DNA from 3 places in the Sphingobium sp. LSP13-1-1.1 genome. Region 1 is predicted to be linked to each of the others. Evidence: riboswitches for the same ligand, from Rfam matches in the RefSeq annotation. Region 1 holds a riboswitch; each other region holds the start of a gene.
What was found. A riboswitch is a leader RNA that binds a small molecule or an ion and turns the genes downstream of it on or off. The one in region 1 is predicted to bind cobalamin.

Region 1 (6,597 bases):
GTGCGCGGCTCTCCCGGCGCGCTGGCGGCAAAGGCGGTGGCGTTGAGGATGACGTCCGGCGGGGTTCCCGCCATCAGATGGCGCAGGAAATCCCTGGCAAATGGTTCGCGCAAGGCACGGACATGGACAGGAAGGACATTAAGGCCGGCGGCCTCCAGTCCCGCGATCATGCGGTCCACCGCATCCAGCGTACCGGCGATCAGCAGGGCACGGTAGAAGAGGAAAAGGGCGGTGGGCCGACCGGCCTGCCATCGGGCCTTGACCTGATCCAGGGTCGGGCGATCGTGACCAGGCAGATAAAGGCCCGCATCGGCCACCGGGACGGGCGCATCGGCAGCGCCCGCGTCGAAGCCGGCAAGATCAGCGGCCTTTCGCAGGAAAGCGATGGCATTGGCTATGCCGCCCTGCCTCAGATAGTCGCGCAGCAGACCGCAGCTTTCCGGGCCGACGGTCGAAGCGGCGCGCAATTCGGGATCATCTTCCCGATCATCCGCGATGGCGGCGAAGGCAATGCCTTTCTCCCGCGCGATATTTGAAATCTCATCAATGCCATATGGCCAATAGCTCTTACCCCCTAGCAAGATGATGCAGACGAATTTGGCATGGGCCACGACCTTCTCGACATACATGTCGACCGAATAGGGATGTTTGAGCTGGAGAAGGTTGGCGAGCCGGATGCGCGGCGCGCCTTCCCCCAGTTCCTGCGTGAGCGCATGGGCTGCGCTGGCGAAACAGGCCAGTTCGCTGTCCGCCACGGTCAGCAGCACGATATCCCCCGGTGACTGGCCGAGGTCTATGGCTTCGTCGCCATTGGAGACGGTGCCGGGCGTGGCGGTCAGCAGATGCATTCAAGCGGTCGCCATCTGGGCGCTCAGTCCGGCCGCTATCGCGGCGCGGTCCATGCCGCGCTGGCCAATCACCACCAGCCGGGACCGGCGCGGCTCGCCGGCCTGCCAGTGCCGGTCATAATGATGCTGGATGCGCGGACCGACCGCCTGAAGAACCAGGCGTGCCGGGCGCCCCTCAATGGCGAGGAAGCCCTTGACCCGCAATATGTCATGGGCGGCAATGCTCTGCGCGAGCGCCGTCAGCAACGGCTCTGGCCCAGCAAGTTCGCCCAGATCCACGACGAAGCTGTCAAAATCGTCATGGTCATGATCCTCCTCATCGTCATGGTGGGAGGGGCGGGCATCGATCTGGTCCTCCACGCCCGCGTCGAGACCGAGCAGGATGGCGGGGTCAATCTCTCCTCTGGCGGTGCGGAGGATGCGGACGCCGGGTCGGATTTCCCGGGCCAGCTCCTGCTCCAGCACCGCCAGGCGATCTGGCTCCACCAAGTCGGTCTTGTTGAGCAGGACGAGGTCGGCACAGGCGAGTTGATCCTCGAACAGTTCCTCGATCGGGCTGTCATGATCCAGCGTCGGGTCGGCGGCGCGGGCAGCCGCGAGCGCCGCTTCGTCATGGGCGAAGCGGCCGGCGGCCAGCGCGTCGGCATCTATCAGGGCAATGACCCCGTCAACCGTGGCCCGCGTCCGGATGTCGGGCCATTGGAACGCCTTCACCAGCGGCTTGGGTAGGGCCAAGCCGCTGGTCTCTATGATGATGTGATCAGGCGGGACAGGGCGATCGAGCAGTTTTTGCATGGTCGGCAGGAAATCGTCGGCCACGGTGCAGCAGATGCAGCCATTGGCCAGTTCGATGATGTCGTCATCCGGGCAGGCTGCGTCGCCGCACCCCTGAACCAGCGCGCCATCGACGCCCACATCCCCGAATTCGTTGATGATAAGGGCGAGGCGGCGGCCGCCGGCATGCTGGATGAGGTGACGGATCAGCGTGGTCTTGCCGGCGCCCAGAAAGCCGGTGATGACGGTTGCAGATACCTTTTTCATGCGGGATTTCCTTGCGGTTGGCGGCTAGCGGCGGGGATGAGTTCGATCTCGTCGAAGCCCTTCCAGCGATAGAAGGCCCAACTCGCCAGCCAGCAGGCGGCGAACAGGCCGATGATGATGAAACCGAGGCTGTTGAAATGGGCGCCCAAATCGGCGGCGAGGGTCCAGATGCCGCCGCTGAGGCCGAGCTTGTCGCCGAGCAGCGCCGCCGCCTCGATCCCGCCGATCAGCAGCGCGACCAGCGCCGACATCAGCGTTATGGTGATATTATAGTAGAGCTTGCGGATCGGTTTCACGAACGCCCACTGATAGGCGCCCATCATCAGCGCGCCGTCCGTGGTGTCGATCAACGCCATCCCCGCCGCAAAGAGCAGGGGAAAGATAAGGACGGTCGCAATGGAAAGGCCGCTGGCGGCCTGGCCGGCGGAAAGCCCCAGAATGGCGACCTCTGTCGCGGTATCGAAGCCCAGACCGAAAAGAAAGCCGAGCGGCGCCATGTGCCAGCTTCGCGTCACCAGCCGGAAAAGCGGGCGGAAAAGGCGCGACAGGAGACCCCGATTGCTCAGGAGAATGTCCATATCTTCATCGACATAGGCGCCACCCCTTCGAACATGATTGAAGGTCTTCAGCACGGATTGGAGGATGACCAGATTCATCGCCGCAATGGCAAGGAGGAAGGTCGCGGACACCAGCGTCGCAATGGTGCCGCCAATGGCTCCTGCGGCTTCGACGCGGCTGAGAGCATTGGCGGCGAAAGCGATGAGGACAGCGGCGATCAGCACGATGCCGCTATGGCCGATGGCGAACCAGAAGCCGACCGTAAGGGGCCGCTGGCCGTCCTGCATCAGCTTGCGGGTCACGTTGTCGATGGCGGCGATATGATCGGCGTCGACGGCATGGCGCAGGCCCAGGCTCCAGGCAAGCACCGCCGTGCCGAGCATGACGGGATCGCCCGCGAAGATGGTGAAGGCCGCGATCCAGGCGGCCAGATTGGCGGCGATGAGACCGGCGAACATGCCGGTGGCGCGGCGACGCAGGCCGCCAGGAGGCGCCTGCATCGATGCTGGCGCATCGGAGGAAATGGTCATCGGACGGTATCCCGTCGGCGTCTGCGAAACCGGACGGAAACCGCCTTCATGCCGGGCGGACGCTCTTGCGCCCGGCATGCGGACAGCAGCTCCCGCTGCGAGAAGCGTCGCTCAGACGGAGGACCGTGCCGCGGCCATCCCCTGGACCAAGGCAAGAGCGACCAGACGCAGGCAGGTTTCCTGGCTTGCGGGTCACGGCTCGGCGCATGGCCTTCCCAGGCCTCGCATGGTTTAGCGTCCGGCCCAGTGGCTGATCATCCGGTGTTCCGGAGGATCGCTATGCGTCTCGCTCACCGCTTACAGTTGCAGGGACAGCTGCGGATTCATCACCGCATTCCCTATTAAGCCCCTTGCGAGGGCACCGGCGCGATCATGAAGACCAACCGAAACCGGTCTTCACGGCCGTGCATAGAGGCTGGGAAAAGAAATGGGAAGGGGCGGCGTCATCGCCCAATGCTTCATCAGCGGTCGTTCCCTGATGAAGCATTGGGCGATGAACCCCGTCATGGCGGGGTGGCGCATCGGCTGTCGCTGGAAGTGATTCCGGTCGACCGGCATTCTTCGAGCAGGGTGTCGAGGAACGCCAGGCCGGTGGGCGACAGTTCCCGATCGTGGATCAGCCAGAGTGAACTCATGACCGGCAAGTCGAACGGGCGGTTGACCACATTGTCAAGGTGCAGCCGCGCCATTGACAAGGGTATGACCGTAGGCCCGAACCCCGCCGAAACCAGGCCCAGCAGAGTGGCCAGGCTGCGGGCTTCATGGGAGATTTTGGGGACGAAGCCAGCCTCCGTGCAAAGGGCCCGGAAATGTTCCGTGAAGCCGGTGCCATTGGGTGCGCCGTACAGGACCAGCGGTTCATCGAAAAGGTCGGCAATCCGGGGAGGGTCCGCCCTCAGCGCCAGCGGATGATCCGCGCGCAGCGCCAGCACCATCTCTTCCTTGAGCAGGCATTGCGACAGCAAGCCATCAGGCAGCGTCAATGCCGTGAAATCACGCAAGATTCCAAGATCGAGCTGACGGCTGGCGACCCCCTCTATCTGTTCGTCCCGGCCCTGTTCGCGCAGGATCAGTTCGACGTCGGGATGGGCTTTGCGGAAGCGGTAGAGTGCGCGCGCGATCGGCGGCACGAAGGGTCCGGACGTAGTGAAACCCAGCCCCAGCCGCCCGATCTCCGCACGCTGCGCCATGCGCGCGATCTGTGCGGCGCGGTCGGCCTGGGCAAGCGTCCTGCGGGCTTCCGGCTCGAACAGCCGGCCGGCTTCCGTCAGGCGCACCTTGCGGCTGGTGCGATCGAACAGGCGGACGCCAAGCTCCTCCTCCAGGGCGCGGATTTGCTGGCTGAGCGGCGGCTGGGATATGCCAAGGCGAAGCGCGGCGCGGCCAAAATGCATCTCTTCAGCGACGCACAGGAAATAACGAAGGTGGCGCAGGTCCATATATCATGTCGTCAAAGATATCGATCATGCCATATTATATATTAGACGTGGAATGTCCAAGGGCGCATGGGCGTTTCCGAATGCGGCGGTGTCCCATGACCGTCGGGCGGAGGTGCGCGGGCTATGCCCCCTCATTGCCGCAGCACTCCGCCATGGTCGGGGATGTCGTCGCATTCTTGGGCGCTTTGTCAGGCAGGCCGGTCATCGACAATCGCCTGAAAATGCGAAAAAAGATATGCGCATTTCCTGGCGCTGTTCGTCCCTGGTCCCAGAAGGCGAAAATATATTCGGAGAGGTCGCGTTTCATGTGCGGCGGGGATCACCTGGCGGCGCTTGCGTGGAGTCGTGAATGATCGATATCGTCAAGGTTGCCCTACATCGTCCGCTGACCTTCATCGTAATGGCAATCCTGATCGCGATCGGCGGGGTTCTGGCGGCCGTGCGCACCCCGGTCGACATCTTCCCCAACATCCGCATCCCGGTGGTGGCCGTTGCCTGGCAATATGCGGGCCTGTCGCCGGAGGACATGGCGAACCGCATCGTCAATCCCTATGAGCGGGTGCTGACGACGACGGTCAATGATATCGACCATATCGAGAGCCAGTCGCTTCAGGGTATCGGCGTCATCAAGATCTATTTCCAGCCGGGCGCCGACATCCGGACCGCCACGGCGCAGGTGACATCGGTGTCGCAGACCGTGCTGCGCCAGATGCCGCCGGGAATTACGCCACCGCTGATCCTGAACTATAGTGCATCGACCGTTCCCATCCTCCAGCTTGCCCTGTCGGGAAAGGGGCTGTCGGAACAGCAATTGTTCGACATGGGCATGAACCAGGTCCGCCCGCCTCTGATCACGGTGCCCGGTCTTGCCATGCCATTCCCGTCCGGCGGCAAGCAGCGGCAGGTTCAGATCGACCTCAACCCGCTGGCGCTTCAATCGAAGGGGCTGTCGGCGCAGGATGTGGGCGCTGCCATCGCGGCGCAGAACCAGATCAACCCGGCCGGCTTCGTCAAGATCGGCGAAACGCAATATAGTGTGAAGTTGAACAACGCCCCGTCCTCCATCGAGGCACTGAACGACCTGCCGGTCAAGGTCGTGAACGGCGCGACCATCACCATGCGGGACGTCGCGCATGTTCGCGACGGCAGCGGTCCGCAGCAGAATATCGTGCATGTCGAGGGCAGCCGGTCGGTGCTGCTGACCGTCCTCAAGAACGGCGCGACCTCCACCCTGGCGATCGTTGACGGCGTCAAGCAGAAACTGCCGCAGATTGCCGCGGGCCTGCCCGACGCGCTCAAGATCCTGCCCATCGGCGATCAGTCGCTTTTCGTGAAGGCAGCCGTGGAAGGCGTCATTCATGAAGGCGCGATCGCCGCGGCGCTGACATCGCTGATGATCCTGCTGTTCCTGGGATCCTGGCGTTCGACGGTGATCATCGCCCTGTCGATCCCGCTCGCCATATTGGCCGCCATCGCGGCGCTGGCAGCTTTCGGCCAGACGCTGAACGTCATGACGCTGGGCGGCCTGGCCCTGGCGGTCGGCATATTGGTCGACGATGCGACCGTGACCATAGAAAATATCAACTGGCATCTGGAACAGGGCAAGGGCGTGATCGAAGCCATATTGGACGGCGCGGCGCAGATCGTGACGCCGGCCTTCGTATCGCTGCTGTGCATATGCATCGTTTTCGTGCCGATGTTCTTCCTGCCCGGCGTCGCAGGCTTCCTGTTCGTGCCGATGGCCCTGTCCGTCGTATTCGCGATGATCGCGTCCTTCATCCTGTCGCGGACGCTGGTGCCGACCATAGCGATGTATCTGCTGAAGCCCCATGCCGAGGGGGGCGATATGCACCTGGCCGGGGCGCCCGCTTCCCGCAATCCGCTGGTCCGGTTCCAGCGCGGGTTCGAAAAGCGCTTCGAGAAGACCAGGCGCGGCTATGTCGGGCTGCTGCACCGGGCGCTCCATGCGCGCAAGCCCTTCCTGCTGGGCTTCATGGCCATCGTGCTGCTGTCCTTCGCGCTGCTGCCGATGCTGGGCAGCAATTTCTTCCCCTCGGTCGATTCCGGCCAGATCGCGATGCATGTGCGCGTGCCGGTGGGCTCGCGGATCGAAGACAGCGCCGCGCGCTTCGATCGCATCGCGCGGGAAGTCCGCTCGATGATTCCGGCGGAGGAACTCGC
Region 2 (6,597 bases), on a different contig from region 1:
TGCACCACTTCTTTCCAGGAATCGCTAGTGTCCGGGAGATCGGCCGACGGTTCGAATTGCTCACGCGTTATCCGTGGGTTGTGAGGCTGTGTTTGGCTCTGGCGCAACTGGAGACCAGATTGCCCTAATGACGCCGGCGGCCAATGCCCGACATTCGCCGGTCGGTTGGCCGCCCTAAGCGCCGCATCCCGATCACAATGCCGCTCACCGAGATGATTGCCCCGACAATCAACCAAACCCACATCCATATATCCCAAAGGGGCCGTTGACGGATGAGCACATCGAAATCCCAGCGATGCAGCCCATCGAACAGCCAGCGATAGAGGCGGCGGCGAGCGTCCATGTCGCGCAGCACCTCGCCTGTGCGGGGGCTGATATAGACCCAACTGTCATTCATGTCGGCGAAGCGAATGCGCAACACCGGCAATTCCACGCTTCCCTTGGCTTCATACCAATAGGCATCGGACTTGGTGAGCCAGTCGGCCGCTTCCATCCGAGCGTCGGGAACCAGCCGATGGGCGGCACGGATCAGGCGGCGTGGCTCGAGCTTCACCGGCTTCAAGCTCCGCGCATCGAGGATCGCATCCTGTCCACTCGGTCGGGAGAAGATCAGCAAAGGCGTGCTGTCGGTCCATATCAGCCGCATCTGACGCGCGCCCGCAGCCTCTGGTGTGCTGCCGACATGCTGCCAGTCCAGCGCAGGGGGCATCCCTGCTCCGGCATAAGCGGCACGAGCCGCATCGCTCAGACCTTTGCTGGCGAACCAGCGGTTGGGATCGACGGAGAGCCAGCCGCTGACGATCCATGCGACCAACAGGGTGCCGCCGAGCAACCCCGCGACATGATGCCACCGCTGCCAGCCGCGATAGGGCGAAATCCGCCCGCCCTTGTAGCGGCGGCGCAGCCGCATACGCAGCACCCCGATCCACATGCCGCTGACCGCCCCTATGATGCTTGCCCCGGAGGTCCAGAGGATCACCTGCCTCCACAGTGGCTGGTCCTGACGCAGCACGGTCGGATAAATCCAGTGGGGAACCGATCCGAGCCAGTTCCAGAAACGCTCTGCCCGGATCGTGTCCAGCACCACCGTTCCGGTGGTCGATGCGATGTAGAGGACCAACCCATCTGGCCGGTCGAGCGTCACCTTCCACAATGGCCGATAGCGGTTAAACCCGCTGCCAACCGTCCATTGATCCCGCTCGATCAGATCCACGGCGGAGGCAGGCGCTTTGCCGAACGCGGCAGCGATGCCGCCAGCTTGGCGAGCCGTGACAGGAGCGATGGCGCGCCCGCTCATTGCCGCCGCCGCCCCGTCGTGCAGCCAGACGGGACCGTCCAACCCTTGTTGCAACACGGCGTCGGCCTGAACACTCCCATGGACCTGCTTCCAGTCGATGGGTGCCAATCCCGCCAGCCGCTCCTGCTGGGTCAGCGACGGGAAAGGCACATACATCATGACGATGCCCGACAGGAACCACATCGCCAGCAACAGGCATGTCACTATGCCCAGCCAGCGATGGGTCAGATACAGCCATCGCTTGCCGCGATGACGCCACCGGGCGCGTGCGTCAGAAATGAGCCGTCACCGAAATGTCGATGGAACGGGGGCGGCCCAATATCCACTGCTCGTCATTATAGGTGGTGGTCGCATAATCCTTGTCAAAGAGATTATAGACCCGCAGGTTCGCCGCGAGATTGGGGGTGAACGCATAGGTCAACCCCGCATCCACCACGGCATAGCCCGGCACCCGGTGGCTGTTGGCGTTGTCCGAGAAGCTCCGGCCGACATAGCGCAAACTGGCATTGGCCCGCAGCGCGTCAATGGGCGCCCAATAGACGGACAGGTTCGCCGCTACTTCAGGCACATTGGGTGGCGTGTTGCCGGTATAGCTGGTGCCGCCGCTGATGAAGTCATCGAAATTAGCGTCCAGCACTGTGCCATTCGCGTCGATGCCGAAGCGGTCGGTCAGTTGCAGCGTCACCGAAGCCTCCACACCCTTGGCGGACCGCTGGCCGATCTGTTCTATGGGACTAGTCGGCGTCTGTTGCGCTACCAGCTTCTTCTTGACGATACGATAGGCCGCCAGAGTGGCGCTGCCCTTGCCATCGAGGAACATGGCCTTGATGCCGCCCTCGACCTGATCGCCGGTCGCGTTGGTGAAGGCGAACTGGGTCGCATTGGTGGTGAAGGTGGTCAGCGTGCCGAGCGGATCGACGCCGGTCGAATATTGCCCATAGAGCGAGATGTTGGAGGTCGGCCTATAGACGCTGCCGATCCGCCAAGTGGTGTTGCGGAATTTCCGATTGGTCGCGCCATTGGGAAAGGCATTGACCTCGCTGGTGCTGCCGTCCGGGTTATTGACGATGTTCCAGCGTTGCACCTTGTCACGCTCGTGCCGGATGCCTGCGACCACCGAAAGCTGATCGGTCAGCGCCAGGCGGTCTTCGGCAAAGACGCTATATTCGTTGGTCCGCGTGCGATAGCGGGGCGCGATGCCCTGCGTGTCGTAGAACAGGCCCGGATCGAAGTCGAAGGGATCGACAGCATCCTCCTGTGGGTCCGATCCGAAATCATTGGAATAAGTGAGCTTGATGAGATTGGCGTCGAAGCCGACGACCAGATCGTTTTTCAGGCCCGCAATCGGCTTGCTGATGCGGATGGTTGCCTGATCGCCATATTGGGTCTGGTCATGGAAGATGCCCAGATTGTCCATTCGGTTGATCAGGCCGGCGTCGTCATTGTAGAAATAGCTCTCCAGATTTTTGAACAGACGCTTGCTGGTAAGGCGATAGGCGGCGTTGGAGAGGGTGATGCCTTCGGCCACCGTCCAGTCGGCGGTCAGCGTGGTCCGATTGTCGCGATAGTGCAGGCTGGCGTCCGCGACATTATAGTTGCGCCGCTGGTTGCCCTTCACCAACGCCCCGTCGATCAGTGGCGTGCCGAAATATTCCATCGGCCGCTGATTGCCATAGTCGTTGCGCAGGGTGAGCGTGAAGCTGTCGCTTGGCCGGAAGCGCAGCGCACCCGAGAGCGCGAGGCTCTTGGAATGGCCACGGTCGACATACCCGTCCGACGCCCGGTAGCTGGCGTCGATCCGGTAGGAGAGCATCTCGCCCAGCGGTCCACCGACACCTGCCGCCGCGCGCCAGCTATCCTGCGAGCCATATCCTGCTTCCGCGTCAAATTCGGTGCGTTCGGCATTGGGGGATCTGGTGATGATGTTCACCGCGCCGCCCAGCGCGCCCTGTCCGTAGAGCACGGAGGCGGGGCCGTTCAGCAATTCGATCCGCTCGACATTCCACGGGTCGGTGGGGAAGGTGATCGTGCCCGCAACCGGGAACAGCCGGACGCCATCAACCAGTTGCAGCACCGAACCCTGACCGGAAAAGCCGCGCAGCGACAGGGCCGTGCCGCCATTGCCCGGATTGGCGGAGGTGGTGACACCCGGTGCACGGGTTACGGCCGACATTATGTCCAGATCGCCGCGAGCGCGGATCGCGTCGCCATCAATCTGCGCGACGCTGGCTGGCGTTTCGAGCGCGGTCAGCCCCAGGCGCGATCCGGTTTCCGTCTCTTGGAGCAATGCTCCCGGCCGAACGCCCGACACGATGATTTCGGCTGAGCCATCCGCGGCGGTTTCCGCGCCGGCCTGCTGCGTCGTGGTGGCGGCCAGCCCGGTGGCCAGCCAAAATCCTACATTTTTCCATTCCATTGCATGTCTTCCCGGCGTCACGCGACATTCGGGTGGAGACGTGCCGCCAGCGACGGTCGGCGCACGTCAGCAGCCGGACGCCATAGAGCGACCGCCACGCGAACCGATGCGGCCTCCACCGCCCGTTCGTCGCTCAAACGGAAAGATACCGTGCCTTGGCCATCCCCTGGACCGGGCAAGAGCGACCAGACGCTGGCAGGTCTCCTGGCTCGCGGGTCATAGCTTGATGCACGGCCTTCCCAGACCTCGCAGGATTTAGCGTCCGGTCCAGTGGCTGCCTCCTCACACTGGAGGAAGCGATATGCATCGCGCTCGCCGCTTACAGTTGCAGGGACAGCCCCGGATTTGGATAGCCGGAGCCATCCTCACCGCGTTCCCTTTTAAGCCTCTTTCGAGGCACCGGCGCGATCATGCCTGGGACGACGAAGCCGTCGTCCCAGGCAGAGGTGCGTTAGCGGGAGGGTCAATGCTCCGCAAGAGCCTAATCTCACGCCGCCGCAAGACCGAGCCAAGGCGAGATGGCCGATATCCGCATGAGAACCAGGCGCTTAACCAGCGACAACAGGACACGGGATATCGCGAGCATGGGCCAGAACCCGGCTGAGTCCGTCGTACAGCCGGATGCCATGGTTGCTGATCCTGATTTTCGCCGTGCCGGGCTGCTAGCCGTCAATCAAGATTGCGGCGCTATCGCGACTGCCGAATGGTCAGACTCGGCATCAACCGAAATTCCGGCTTCCTTGCGCTCGGAATAGCGATCCACAAGTTGCGCCGCATGCGGTCGCATAAGTACCGTAAAGCGGACCAATTCCTCCATCACATCGACGATGCGCTCGTAGTAGCTCGACGCCCGCATCCGGCCGTCTTGGTCGAACTCCTTGTAAGCCATCGCCACCGACGACTGGTTGGGGATCGTGAACATCCGCATCCAGCGACCCAGCAGGCGCAGCGTGTTGACGGCATTGAACGACTGGGAGCCGCCGGACACCTGCATGACTGCAAGCGTCCGCCCTTGCGTCGGCCGCATCCCGCGAATCTGGAGCGGCAGGTGGTCGATCTGCGTCTTCATGATGCCGCTGATCTGGCCGTGCCGCTCCGGGCTGCACCAGACCATGCCTTCCGACCACAGCGCATGCTCGCGCAATTCATGCACCGCAGGGTGATCGTCTCCCGCCACCTGATCTGGCAGCGGCAGGTCGCTGGGATCGAAGATCCGCGTCTCAGCACCGAAATATTGCAGCAGGCGGGCGGCCTCTTCCACGGCGAGGCGAGAGAAGGAGCGCTCTCGCAGCGAGCCGTAGAGCAGGAGAAAGCGCGGAGGCGGTTGGTCCGGTCCGAGGCCAGTGGCGGGACGAGCCAGCGCAAAGGCCTTGTCCAAGGCAGGCAGATGATCGGGGGCGGTGAGTTCACGCAATCTCATGCGGCAATGGCTTTCTCATACCAGGGACGGGTTCGCTTTACCAAGGCGACGATCGACAGCATCACCGGCACTTCGACTAGCACGCCTACGACCGTTGCCAGCGCGGCGCCGGAGGTGAGCCCAAAGAGGCTGATGGCGGCGGCCACAGCCAGTTCGAAGAAGTTGGAGGCGCCGATCAGCGCCGAAGGGCCGGCGACGCACCACGCCACGCCGAAACGGCGGCTGAGCCAGTAGGCGATGCCGGCGTTGAGATAGACCTGAAACAGGATCGGCACAGCAATCAGCGCGATCACCAGCGGTTGCCGGATGATCTGCTCACCCTGGAAGCCGAACAGCAGCACCAGCGTCAGCAGCAGGCTGGCAAGGCTGATCGGGCTGATGGCGGACAGGAAATGCTGAAGTCCCTTCTCGCCGCCGCGAAGAAGCGCTCGGCGGAGCAGTTGGGAGATGATAACCGGGACGACGATGTAGAGCCCCACCGACAGCGCCAGTGTGTTCCACGGCACGGTGATTGATGCCACGCCCAACAGCAGGCCGACGAGCGGTGCGAAGGCAAAGATCATGATCAAGTCGTTCAGTGCCACCTGGCTCAATGTGTAGTTCGGCTCACCGTCGACAAGGTTCGACCAGACGAAGACCATTGCCGTGCATGGCGCTGCGGCCAGCAGGATCAGGCCCGCAATATAGGACGAGGATGCGCCTGCCGGCAGCATCGGGACGAACAAATAGCGGAGGAAGAACGTCCCGAGCAGCGCCATCGAGAATGGCTTGATCGCCCAGTTCACCACAAGGGTGACGCCGATGCCGCGCCAGTGTTGCCGAAGGCTATGCAGCGCGCCGAAATCGACCCGCAGCAGCATCGGGATGATCATCAACCAGATCAGCCCCGCAACGACGAGGTTGACGTTGGCGATCTCCAGCGCTGCGATGGTCTCGAAGGCGCTCGGGAGCAAATGGCCAAGACCGATCCCGATCGCGATGCACAGGGCCACCCACAGCGAGAGATAGCGTTCGAACAGCGACATGGTCGTCAGTCCTTCCCGGAAGCAGCCGGCGCGGTCGCGATGCCGCCGCCCAAGGGAAGCTGCATGTAAACCGTGTCGAGCCAGCGGCCTGCCTTCCAGCCCATGCCGGTGAGGCGACCGACATGCTCAAAACCGCAGGACGCGTGGAGCGCTACGGAGGCAGGTTCACCCCCGCCGATGACGGCGACCATCTGCCGGAAGCCATGGGCTTCAGCGGCCTTCAGCAAGGCCATGAGGAGCAGCTTGCCGATGCCGCTACCGCGCCTGTCGTGCGCCACGTAGATGCTGTTCTCGCAGGCATAAGCGTAGGCCGGCCGATCGCGGAACTGCGTGGCGTAGGCATAGCCCACGACCTCAGATCCATCGCAGGCAACAAGGAATGGCCAGTCTCGTCCGGTCAGCGTTCGTATCTTGGCTTCGGTCTCCTCTTCGGTCGGTG
Region 3 (6,597 bases), on a different contig from region 1:
CCGGCCACGATCTCTGGACGACCGCCAGGACCTGCGACATCGCGCCCGCTTTGCTGGAGCAATTCTACGCGCTGTTCGCCGCCACGCCGCGCACGGTCACGATGTTCAGCCAGGGCATCAACCAGTCGATCCGCGGCACCGATCAGGTCAACGCGATCATCAACGTCCACCTCGCTTGCCGACGCATCGGCAAGCCGGGCGCGGCGCCCTTCTCGATCACCGGCCAGCCCAATGCGATGGGCGGGCGCGAGGTCGGCGGGCTTGCCTCGACCCTCGCCGCCCATATGGACTTCGCCCCGGACAATGTGGAGCGCGTCGGCCGCTTCTGGGCCGCGCCGAAGATGGCGACGAAGCCCGGCCTGAAAGCCGTCGACCTGTTCCGCGCCATCAACGAAGGCCGGATCAAGGCGCTCTGGGTGATGGCGACCAATCCCGCCGTCTCGTTGCCCGATGCGGGCCGCGTGCGCGAAGCGCTGGAAGCCGTCCCGTTCCTTGTCGTGTCGGACATCATGGCCGACACCGACAGCAGCACCCATGCCCATGTCCGCCTGCCCGCCGCCGGCTGGGGGGAAAAGGACGGCACCGTCACCAATTCGGACCGAACGATCAGCCGCCAGCGCCCCTTCCTGCCGCTGCCCGGAGAGGCCAGGCCGGACTGGTGGATCGTCAAGGAAGTCGCGCGCCGCATGGGTTGGCGCAACGCCTTCGCCTATGACCGGCCCGCCGACATCTGGCGCGAACATGCGCGCCTTACCGCCTATGGAAATGATGGGCAGCGGATGCTGAACCTGCGCGCCTGGGCGGCGATCGGCAATGATGCCTATGACGCCATGGAGCCGTTCCGCTGGGGCGGTACAGCCTTCGCTGACGGCCGTTTCCCCACGCCGGACGGCAGGGCGCGGCTGGTGCTGACGAAGCAGATGGAGGTTCAGGAGCCGCTGGGGCAATGGCCGATGACGCTCAACACCGGGCGCTATCGCGACCAGTGGCACACGATGAGCCGAACCGGCCTGTCCCCGAAACTCGCCCGCCATCGTGAGGAGCCGCTGGTGGAAATCCATCCCCGCGATGCCGGGGCGCTCGGGATCGTCGACGGCGACCTGGCCCGCGTCGCGACAGCGCAGGGCAACAGCATCTTTCGCGTCAGCCTGAGCGAGGGCCAGCGGCCCGGCGAAATCTTCACGCCGATCCACTGGACGGACCAGATGTCGAGCGGGGGCCGCACCGGCCTGCTGCCCCGTCCGCTGGTCGATCCCCATTCGGGCCAGCCGGGCTTCAAATCGACCCCGGCCAGTGTCGAGAAGGTGGCCGCCGAATGGAAGGGCTTTCTCATCCTGCGCGATCAGGCTGCGACCGGGCAGCCCGTGAAGCTGCCCTGTCTCTGGTCGACCAGGATCGCCGTGCCGGGCGGCGCGCTCTATGAAATTGCCGGCAATGGCGATCCTGCCCGGCTCGACGCCTTTCTTCCAAAGGGCGACCGGGTGGAGGCGATGGACGCCTCACGCGGAACGCGGCGCATCGCGACCATCGGCGAAGGCCGACTGAACGGGGTGCTGTTCGTGACGCGCACCGGCCTGCTGCCCTCGCGCGACTGGCTGATCGGCCAGTTGCTGGTCGAGGGGGTCGGCGGTTCCGTCCTTGCGGCGCGCGGACCCGGCAGCCAGCCGGACAAGGGGGCGACCATCTGCGTCTGCTTCGACATCGGCCTCAACCAGATCGTCGCCGCGATCCGCGAACAGCAACTGGTCGATGTGCCCGCCATCGGCAAGGCGCTGGGCGCGGGCACCAATTGCGGGTCATGCCGCCCCGCGCTCGCCAATATCCTTGCCCAAAGCATGCAGGAGACGCTTCATGCAGCCGAATGAACTGCCCCAGGACCTGATCGCGCCCGGACAGGTATGGCTGGTCGGCGCGGGGCCGGGCGATCCGGACCTGCTCACGCGCAAGGCGGAAAGGCTGATCGCCGCGGCAGAGGTCGTCTTCTACGACGCGCTGGTCGGGCCGGGCGTGATCGACCTCATTCCCCCGGGGGTGGAGCGCGTCAGCGTCGGCAAGCGTTCGGGCCGCCATTCCAGGGCGCAGGACAGCATCAACGACCTGCTGCTCGCGGCCGCCAGGGCGGGCAGGCGCGTCGTGCGCCTGAAGGGCGGCGACCCCTCGGTCTTTGGCCGATCGGCGGAAGAGATGGCGCATCTGGCGGAGGCGGGCGTTTCCGTGCGCATCTGCCCCGGCATCACCACGGCCAGCGCTGCGGCGGCGAGCGGCCATGCCTCGCTCACCCTGCGCGGCGTGGCGCGGGGGCTGACGCTGGTCACCGCGCATCTGAAGGCGGGCGAACCGCTGAAGCTGGATTGGGAAGCGCTGGCCCGTCCGGGCGGCACGATCGGCATCTATATGGGCCGGGCCGCGGCGGGCGAGATCAGCCATTGCCTGATCGCCGCCGGGCGCGATCCCGAAACGCCGGTGATGGTGGCGGTCAATGTCTCCCTGCCGACGGAACGGCTGATCCGGGGCAAGCTGTCGGCTCTGGCCTTCCTGGTGCGGACGATCAGCGACGAAGACCCGACGCTTCTGCTGATCGGGGAGGCGGTGGCCGGGACGCATGCGCCGGTGGAGACCATGGCGGCTGTAGCCCTGACCAAATAATGCTGACCAAATAATGACCCGCGAAGCCGGGATTCCCGTTCAAAGCCGGAACGGGATGCTTTCGCGGCTTGCCTCGTTCAGGTGCCTTGGCGGAAGCACTCCATTCATCGACTGTCCTTTGCCAGAGCCTGCAGATCCTCCGGCCGGTTGATGTTGGGCAGCACGAATTCGGGCCGGTCGACGATCCGGGCGCCGACCCGCTCCAGCCAGCCCCGGATCGATCTGTTATTGTCCTCCGCCAGATGGGCATCCAGTTCGCCCGCCAGCGAAGCGGGCCAGAATCCGGCCAGTTGCTGCCCCTTGAGGATGGCGGGTTCAGGGCCGATCAGGGCCAGCGCCAGGCCGTCCGGATAGGCGGGCACGTCGCACCCGGTCGTCAGCACGGCGTCATAACCCTGCGCCAGGGCATGATGCAGCGCCGCGTTGAGGCCGCCCAACGGCCCCATGTCCGCGGCGGGCCGATCCGCCAGCCCGATCATGCCCTCCACCTGCCGGCCGCATACCACGACGGTTTCGACATGGCGGCCGAGAGCCTCCACCGCATGCTCCAGCAGGGTGCGCCCCTCCAGCATCGCCTGCGCCTTGTCGCTGCCGAACCGGCTGGACCGCCCGCCAGCCAGCACCGCCCCCATCAGCCGCATCATGCGCCGCCGCCTATGATCCGGGCATAGCTGTCGGGATCGACATTGCTGCCTGAAAGCACCACGACGCCGGCCCCTTCGGCAGGCGGAGCAATTCCGGCCAGCATGGCCGCCAGCGATGCGGCTCCGCCCGGCTCGACCACCAGCTTGAGCACGGAAAAGGCAAAGCGCATCGCGTCGCGCACCTGATCGTCGCTCACCGCCAGGCCCCCGGACAACAGCGCCTGGTTGATGGGAAAGGTCAGCGCTCCCGGCGTGGGAGACAGCAGTGCGTCGCAGATCGACCGCGCATCGGGCGACACGCTTTCCCGCTTGCCGCTGGCCAGGGACCGCGCCGTATCGTCGAACGCTTCCGGTTCCACCGCATGGATGTTGACCTCGGGCATGCGCGCCTTCACCGCCGTCGCGATCCCCGACACCATGCCGCCGCCGCCGCAATTGACCAGGATCTGGCCGATCTTCGCGCCAGCTTCGGCGGCCTGCTCCATGATCTCCAGCCCGATCGTGCCCTGGCCCGCCATGATGAAGGGATCGTCGAAGGACGGCACCAGCACCGCGCCCCTCTCGGTCGCCAGCCGCGTGGCGATCTCCTCCCGGTTATCGGTGAAGCGGTCATAGGCAACGACTTCGGCGCCCAGTGCCCGCGTGTTCGCCGTCTTGATCGCGGGCGCGTCGGCCGGCATCACGATCGTCGCCGCGATCCCCAGCAAGCGCGCCGCAAAGGCGACGCCCTGGGCATGATTGCCCGATGACCAGGCGACGACGCCTGCCTTTCGCTCCCCGGCGTCCAGCCGGGCCAGCCGGTTGTAGGCACCGCGGAACTTGAACGATCCGCTGTGCTGCGCGCCCTCGAACTTCACCAGCACCCGCCGGCCGCAGCGGGCGTTGAGCGCCGCATTTTCCAGCAGGGGGGTGCGGATGGCGGCGGGGGCGATGACCCGCGCCGCATCCTCGACATCGGCGGCGTTGATGGCGAACGACATGCAATCTCCTTCTGCGGCTGCCCCTTGGCATGGCCGCCGCTTTCCCTTATGGCGCCCGGCGCGGGCAGGGCAAAGCCCCTGCGCGCAAGGAAGATCGCGCCGGTGCCCGGAAGGGCTGAAAACGGGAATGCGGTGCGGACGGGAAGCCGTCCCAATCCGCGGCTGTCCCTGCAACTGTAAGCGGTGAGCGCGATGCACTTCGGCCCCCAGGGCCGGCCACTGGACGCAAGTCCGGGAAGGCGTGCATCGCCGCATTGACCCGCGAGCCAGGAGACCTGCCGGCGCATGGTCGCTCTTGCCTTGGTCCAGGGTATGGCCACGGCACGGTGTTCTCCGTCTGAGCGACGAAGCGGCGCGGGGCCGCATCGGTGTGGGGGAGGGCGCGGGCGCCAGCCATTTTCCCCTGTCCGGCCGCATGAGCGGATGCCCTGCGCCATGTTGCATCGCGCTCAGGGGGAAGACAGACATGTTGAGGATTTCCGTTTCCATCGCCGCCTTGCTCGCGGCCGCACCTGCGCTGGCGGAGGATGAGATCATCGTCACCGCGCTGGGCATCGAACAGCCGCGCGACGAGGTCGGCCAGGCCGTCACCGTGATCGACGCCGACACCATCCGGACCCGCCAGAGCGTCAGCGTGGTCGACCTGCTGGCTACCACGCCGGGGGTGCGCTTCAACCGCAGCGGCAGCCTGGGCGGCGTGACCGGGGTTTCGCTGCGCGGCGCGGAAACGACGCAGACGCTGGTGCTGATCGACGGGGTCAAGGTCAACGACCCCAGCGGCATCGGCGACATGTACGATTTCGGCAATCTGCTGACCGGCAATATCCAGCGGATCGAGATTTTGCGCGGCTCCAACTCGATCGTCTACGGCAGCCAGGCGATCGGCGGCGTCGTCAACGTCATGACCGGAACGCCCGGCACCGGCTTTGCCGGCAATGCCTCCGTCGATTACGGCTACAGCAATACGCTGAACGCGAAGGCGGACGTTTCGGGCGGCAGCGGCATCGCGTCGGGCGGCGTCGGCATCGCCTATTTCAACACCGACGGCATTTCCTCCGCCGCCAGCGGCACCGAAAGGGACGGCTATGAGAATATCGCCGCCAATGCCAGGCTGAAGCTGTCCTTCACCGATACCCTCAACCTCGACCTGCGCGGCTATTATATCCATGCCGACCTGGATACCGACAATGGCGTGGTGGACAGCACCACGGACTCCTCGAAATCGGATCAATATGTCGGCTATGCGGGCCTCAACCTTGCGTTGCTCGACGGCAGGCTCACCAATCGGGCGGCCGTCACCTGGTTCCGCATCGACCGCGACTATACGTCCGCTTTCGGGCCTTATGCCTATTCCGGCACCAATTTGCGCTTCGAATATGAAGGGATCTACCAGCCGGTGGATCAGGCGAAGCTGGTCTTCGGCTATGAACATGAGCGGCCCGACTATGATTTTTCCGGCTTCGGTTCCACCGAACGCCACAAGGCCGATATCGACAGCGTCTATGCGCTGGCCGTCGTCAAGCCCCTTGCCGGCCTGTCGCTGACCGGCGGCGTGCGGCATGACGATCACAGCCAGTTCGGCGGCGCGACGACCTTCGGCGCCAACGCCAACTACACGCCCAATGCCGGCGCGACCAATATCCGCATGAGCTATGGCGAGGGGTTCAAGGCGCCGTCGCTCTACCAGCTTTACGGCGCCGATGTCGGCAATGCCGGCCTGCGTCCCGAGCGGTCGAAAAGCTACGATATCGGTTTTGACCAGAGGCTCGACGGCGACCGGGCGATCCTCTCCGTCACGGCGTTCCGCCGCGATACCAGAAACCAGATCAACTATGATTATTCGATCGGCCTCTATGGCGGGTATAATAATCTCGACCGCACCCGCGCCAAGGGGGTGGAGGCGATGCTGACGCTGAGGCCGGTCGATGCGCTGACCGTCACGGCCGCCTACAGCCATGTCGATGCGCGCGACCGCAGTAGCGGCGCCCGGCTGCCCCGCCGCGCCCCCGACGCGGTCAGCGTTTCGGCGGATTATGTCTGGCCCTTCGGCCTGTCGACCGGCGCCACCGTGACGATGGTGGGCGACAGCTTCAACGACGCGACCAATCTGGTACGGCTGGACGGCTATGCGATAGCGAACATCCGGGCGTCTTTCCCGATCATGGAGAAGCTGGAAATCTATGGCCGCATCGACAATGTCACCGATGCGAAATACGCCACGGTCTATGGCTATGGCACCTATGGGCGATCGGCCTTCGGCGGCGTGCGTGTGCGCTTCTGACGGCTTATGGGCGTGGCGCGGCGTTGATCTGCGCCGCGCCCCTGCG

Region 2: linked by a shared signal. The riboswitch ahead of MRBLSP13_RS06895 (TonB-dependent receptor) and the one ahead of MRBLSP13_RS00460 (HoxN/HupN/NixA family nickel/cobalt transporter) in region 1 are both predicted to bind cobalamin.
Region 3: linked by a shared signal. The riboswitch ahead of MRBLSP13_RS22000 (TonB-dependent receptor plug domain-containing protein) and the one ahead of MRBLSP13_RS00460 (HoxN/HupN/NixA family nickel/cobalt transporter) in region 1 are both predicted to bind cobalamin.

Annotation. Positions count from the first base shown of each region.
Region 1 covers NZ_JBEGHU010000001.1:102,545-109,141, forward strand. Annotated here, with positions in the region: gene cobN (cobaltochelatase subunit CobN) at 1-848, opposite strand, end outside; gene cobW (cobalamin biosynthesis protein CobW) at 849-1,889, opposite strand; gene MRBLSP13_RS00460 (HoxN/HupN/NixA family nickel/cobalt transporter) at 1,886-2,977, opposite strand; cobalamin riboswitch at 3,131-3,358, opposite strand; gene MRBLSP13_RS00465 (LysR substrate-binding domain-containing protein) at 3,481-4,416, opposite strand; gene MRBLSP13_RS00470 (efflux RND transporter permease subunit) at 4,766-6,597, shown strand, end outside.
Region 2 covers NZ_JBEGHU010000009.1:44,896-51,492, forward strand. Annotated here, with positions in the region: tRNA gene MRBLSP13_RS06885 (tRNA-Arg) at 1-7, shown strand, start outside; gene MRBLSP13_RS06890 (hypothetical protein) at 125-1,501, opposite strand; gene MRBLSP13_RS06895 (TonB-dependent receptor) at 1,569-3,713, opposite strand; cobalamin riboswitch at 3,891-4,132, opposite strand; gene arsH (arsenical resistance protein ArsH) at 4,387-5,133, opposite strand; gene arsB (ACR3 family arsenite efflux transporter) at 5,130-6,158, opposite strand; gene MRBLSP13_RS06910 (GNAT family N-acetyltransferase) at 6,164-6,597, opposite strand, start outside.
Region 3 covers NZ_JBEGHU010000089.1:81,547-88,143, forward strand. Annotated here, with positions in the region: gene MRBLSP13_RS21980 (molybdopterin-dependent oxidoreductase) at 1-1,865, shown strand, start outside; gene cobA (uroporphyrinogen-III C-methyltransferase) at 1,852-2,646, shown strand; gene mobA (molybdenum cofactor guanylyltransferase) at 2,751-3,287, opposite strand; gene MRBLSP13_RS21995 (threonine ammonia-lyase) at 3,287-4,270, opposite strand; cobalamin riboswitch at 4,354-4,567, shown strand; gene MRBLSP13_RS22000 (TonB-dependent receptor plug domain-containing protein) at 4,737-6,551, shown strand; gene MRBLSP13_RS22005 (ABC transporter substrate-binding protein) at 6,556-6,597, opposite strand, start outside.